Regions from separate parts of the Limnohabitans sp. TEGF004 genome, predicted to be linked through region 2. Evidence: riboswitches for the same ligand, from Rfam matches in the RefSeq annotation. Region 2 holds a riboswitch; the other holds the start of a gene.

Region 1 (2,475 bases), 320 kb from region 2:
GACGTCGATTTCGTTGTCAAAGTGACCGATGTTGCAAACGATGGCTTCGTCTTTCATGGCGGCCATGTGCTCGTAGCGGATCACGTTTTTGTTCCCGGTGGCCGACACGAAAATGTCGCACTTGTCAGCAGCGTATTCCATGGTGACCACTTTGTAGCCTTCCATAGCAGCTTGCAGGGCGTTGATCGGGTCGATCTCGGTCACCCAAACTTGGGCGCTCAGGGCACGCAGGGCTTGGGCAGAACCTTTGCCCACGTCGCCGTAACCGGCCACGCAAGCCACTTTGCCAGCGATCATCACGTCGGTGGCGCGCTTGATGGAGTCCACCAAGGATTCGCGGCAGCCGTACAGGTTGTCGAACTTGCTCTTGGTCACCGAATCGTTCACGTTGATGGCGCGGAACATCAAGCTGCCTTTTGCGGCCATTTCGTTCAGGCGCAACACGCCGGTGGTGGTCTCTTCGGTCACGCCGATGATGTGCGCACCTTTGCGGCTGTACCAAGTGGGGTCCACGGCCAATTTAGCTTTGATGGCGTTGAACAAACATGTTTCTTCTTCGCTGGTGGGGTTGGCAATCAACGAAGCGTCGGTTTCAGCGCGCTTGCCCAAGTGCATCAACAACGTGGCATCGCCGCCGTCGTCCAAGATCATGTTGGGGCCTTCGCCTTGCGAGCCAGCGGCGCCAAATTCAAAAATGCGGTGGGTGTAATCCCAGTACTCAGCCAAGGTTTCGCCTTTGGTGGCGAACACAGGAATGCCAGCTTCGGCAATCGCAGCAGCAGCGTGGTCTTGGGTTGAGAAGATGTTGCAAGAAGCCCAACGCACGTCAGCGCCCAAAGACTTCAAGGTTTCGATCAACACAGCCGTTTGAATGGTCATGTGCAAAGAACCGGTCACGCGAGCACCTTTCAAAGGTTGCGCTTTGGCGAACTCTTCGCGGATGGCCATCAAACCGGGCATTTCGGTTTCGGCGATTTTGATTTCTTTGCGGCCCCAAGCGGCCAAAGACATGTCGGCCACGATGTAATCGGCGGCGGCGTTGGTTTTAAGAACAGCGTTCATTTGTGAGACTCCAATAGTTGGCAAAGCCACTAGCAACGCGCGGTTGGCGTCATCTGGGAGTCCGAAAGAATCTTCGAGGAGCTCACCTCACGTCGACTAGTGGGTGAGCGCGGTTGGCAGTCCGAGCCTCACCTGTGAAATAGCCCCTTGCGGGCCGACAGGCTGCAGCGCTCCTCGGATAGGCAAGATTTTAAACGAACTTCTAAAACCCCTGCTTCGCCACGGCCCCAGCGCTATGATCCCCGCCTTGATTTGCCGTTTTTAGGCACTCCCTTTTTATAGTGACCCCATGAGCTCTTTCCTGAACGAAGTGCGCCGTCGCCGCACCTTTGCCATCATTTCTCACCCCGACGCGGGTAAAACCACGCTGACCGAAAAGCTGTTGCTGTTCTCGGGCGCGATTCAAATCGCGGGCGCCGTCAAAGGCCGCAAAGCCAGCCGCCACGCCACGTCCGATTGGATGGAGATTGAAAAGCAGCGCGGCATTTCGGTCGCCTCGTCGGTGATGCAGATGCTCTATCGCGAGCACGTCATCAACTTGCTCGACACCCCCGGCCACAAAGACTTCTCGGAAGACACCTACCGCGTGCTGACTGCCGTGGACTCGGCATTGATGGTGATTGACGCGGCCAACGGTGTGGAAGCGCAAACCCGCCGCTTGATTGAGGTGTGCCGTCAACGCGACACGCCCATCATCACCTTCGTGAACAAGATGGACCGCGAAGTGCGCGACCCACTCGACATCCTCGACGAAGTGGAGCGCGAACTCGGCATGCCCTGCGTGCCCATGACATGGCCTGTGGGCCAAGGCAAGTTGTTCGGCGGCATCATCAACTTGCGCACGCAAGCCATGACCGTGTTTGATTCAGGCTCTGAGCGCTTGCCGCAAGACTTTGAAACACACCCACTCACCGAGCAAGCCAAGCTGGCTGAGCGTTTTGGATTGGAATGGGCCGCCGCCATGGAAAGCATGGAACTGGCCACCGGCGCATCGCCCAAGTTCGACAAAGAAGCCTTCTTGGCGGGCAAACAAACCCCCGTGTTCTTTGGCTCGGGCGTGAACAACTTTGGTGTGATGGAAGTGCTCGACGCTTTGGTCGACCTCGCGCCCTCCCCCCGCCCTCGTTTGAGCCACCTTGTCGTCAACAAGCAAGCCATTGAAAAAACCATTCAACCGGAAGACGAAGGCTTCGCAGGCGTGGTGTTCAAGGTGCAAGCCAACATGGACGCCAACCACCGCGACCGCATTGCCTTTGTGCGCGTGGCCTCAGGCAAGTTCACCCCCGGCATGAAGCTCAAAGTGCAACGCACCGCCAAAGAACTGCGCCCCACCAGCGTGGTGACCTTCATGTCGCAACGCCGCGAAGCGGTGGAAGAAGCGTATGCCGGCGACATCATCGGCTTCACCACCCA
Region 2 (2,475 bases):
CACTATGGTGGGTGAGTTATTGAGCTTCTTTGGTGTTGCAGCACCAGACCAATGGCAAAGCGAATACGGCTGTATGGAATTGGCGTTTCGACGCAGCCGAGAAGACCAAGCAGACGTTGCCGCTATCTCCACATGGTTGCGCATGGGCGAGCGCACGGCTGAAAAGATGGATGGCCCTGCATTTAACGAAGCCAAGTTTAAAACTGTGTTGACAGAAATTAAGGCACTTACTTGCCAAGCTCCGCAAACGTTTGAACCACGCATGCGTCAGCTCTTGCACGAGGCTGGTGTGGCATTTGTGGTGGTGCCCGCTTTGCCGCGCACGCATGTGTCGGGCGTGGCACGGTGGCTCAATGCACATCGGCCCCTGATTCAGCTTTCTCTTTATGGCAAACAAAACGACCGTTTTTGGTTCAGCTTTTTTCATGAAGCAGCACACATCTTGTTGCATAGCAAGCAAAAGAAATCTGTTTTTTTGGATGATCCAACAAAAGCGGATGCATCATCGAAAGAAGAAAAAGAAGCCAATGCCTGGGCACGAGATTTTTTGATTTCCCCCGAAGATGCAGCCCAGTTAGAGACATTGCCGAAGACAAAAATTGCAGTCGCAAACTTTGCCAACGACATTGGCGTACACCCGGGCATCGTGGTGGGACGTATGCAGCATGATCAACTGCTAGACCAGCGTTGGTTGAACGACTTGAAGGTGAGTTTTTCCTTCAAGGCGTAGCCAGTCGGACTACCGTTAAAATATCGACTTCCCCAAGGAGCGTTGCAGCTTCACCCGTCCTCTAGGACTCGCGCGTGAAGTCAGGCTTGGGGCCGAATCTTTTGCAACGACGCTCACCTGTATTGATAGCCCCCAGGTGAGTACCCCCATGAATTCCACTGCAGTTCCCCCCATGAAGCTGTCTGGCCTTGAGCCAGTGTCTATTGGCGAGGGCAGTTTGTTCGTCAACGTTGGCGAGCGCACCAACGTCACTGGCTCCAAAGCCTTTGCGCGCATGATTTTGAACGGCGAGTACGAGCAAGCTTTGGCTGTGGCGCGTCAGCAGGTGGAAAACGGTGCGCAGGTGATTGACGTCAATATGGACGAAGCCATGCTCGACAGCCAAGCCGCGATGGTTCGCTTCCTCAATCTGATGGCGGGCGAGCCCGACATTGCACGTGTGCCGGTGATGGTGGACTCGTCCAAGTGGTCGGTCATCGAAGCGGGCTTGCGTTGCATTCAGGGTAAGGGCATCGTGAATTCGATCAGCATGAAAGAAGGCTTGGACGAGTTCAAGCGTCAAGCCACCTTGGTCAAGCGCTATGGCGCAGCTGCGGTGGTGATGGCGTTTGACGAGAAAGGCCAAGCCGACACCTACGCACGCAAGATTGAAATTTGCGAACGGGCCTACCGCGTGTTGGTGGACGAGGTGGGCTTCCCACCCGAAGACATCATCTTCGACCCCAACATCTTCGCCATTGCCACCGGCATTGAAGAGCACGACAACTACGCGGTGGACTTCATCGAAGCCACGCGTTGGATCAAACAAAACCTGCCCGGCGCGAAGGTGAGCGGCGGCGTGTCGAACGTGTCGTTTAGTTTCCGCGGCAACGACCCTGTGCGCGAAGCCATTCACACCGTGTTTCTGTACCACGCCATCAAAGCTGGCATGGACATGGGCATCGTCAACGCGGGCATGGTCGGCGTGTATGACGACCTCGAGCCCGTTCTGCGCGAGCGCGTGGAAGACGTGGTGCTCAACCGAATTCCCAAATACAAAGAAGGCGAAGCGCACCTGACCCCAGGTGAGCGCCTGATTGAAGTGGCCGAAACCGCCAAGGGCGCAGCCAAAGACGACAGCCAAAAGCTGGCATGGCGTGGCACACCTGACGCGCCTGTGAGCGTGGCGCAGCGCTTGAGCCATTCGCTGGTGCACGGCATCACCGACTTCATCAACGACGACACCGAAGAGGCCTACCGCGAGATTTTGGCCAAAGCGGGCCGCCCGTTGCACGTCATTGAAGGCCCGTTGATGGACGGCATGAACGTGGTGGGTGATTTGTTTGGCCAAGGCAAGATGTTCTTGCCGCAGGTGGTTAAAAGCGCCCGCGTGATGAAGCAAGCCGTGGCGCATTTGTTGCCCTATATCGAAGCCGAAAAATTGGCGCAAGAAGCCGCTGGAGAAGACGTCAAAGCCAAAGGCAAGATGGTCATCGCCACGGTCAAGGGCGACGTGCACGACATTGGCAAAAACATCGTCACCGTGGTCTTGCAGTGCAACAACTACGAAGTGGTCAACATGGGTGTGATGGTGCCTTGCCATGAAATTTTGGCCAAGGCCAAAGAAGAAAACGCAGACATCATTGGCTTGTCGGGCCTCATCACACCGTCGCTGGAAGAAATGCAATACGTGGCCAGCGAGATGGAAAAAGACCCGTATTTCCGTGACCGTCAAATGCCTTTGCTGATTGGTGGCGCCACCTGCA

What was found. A riboswitch is a leader RNA that binds a small molecule or an ion and turns the genes downstream of it on or off. The one in region 2 is predicted to bind S-adenosylhomocysteine.
Region 1: another riboswitch for S-adenosylhomocysteine. It lies ahead of ahcY (adenosylhomocysteinase); the one in region 2 lies ahead of metH (methionine synthase).

Annotation. Positions count from the first base shown of each region.
Region 1 is NZ_AP027056.1:2,344,296-2,346,770, forward strand. Features, by position in the region: gene ahcY (adenosylhomocysteinase) at 1-1,062, opposite strand, end outside; S-adenosyl-L-homocysteine riboswitch at 1,161-1,244, opposite strand; gene LINBF2_RS11555 (peptide chain release factor 3) at 1,352-2,475, shown strand, end outside.
Region 2 is NZ_AP027056.1:43,011-45,485, forward strand. Features, by position in the region: gene LINBF2_RS00180 (ImmA/IrrE family metallo-endopeptidase) at 1-730, shown strand, start outside; S-adenosyl-L-homocysteine riboswitch at 759-852, shown strand; gene metH (methionine synthase) at 879-2,475, shown strand, end outside.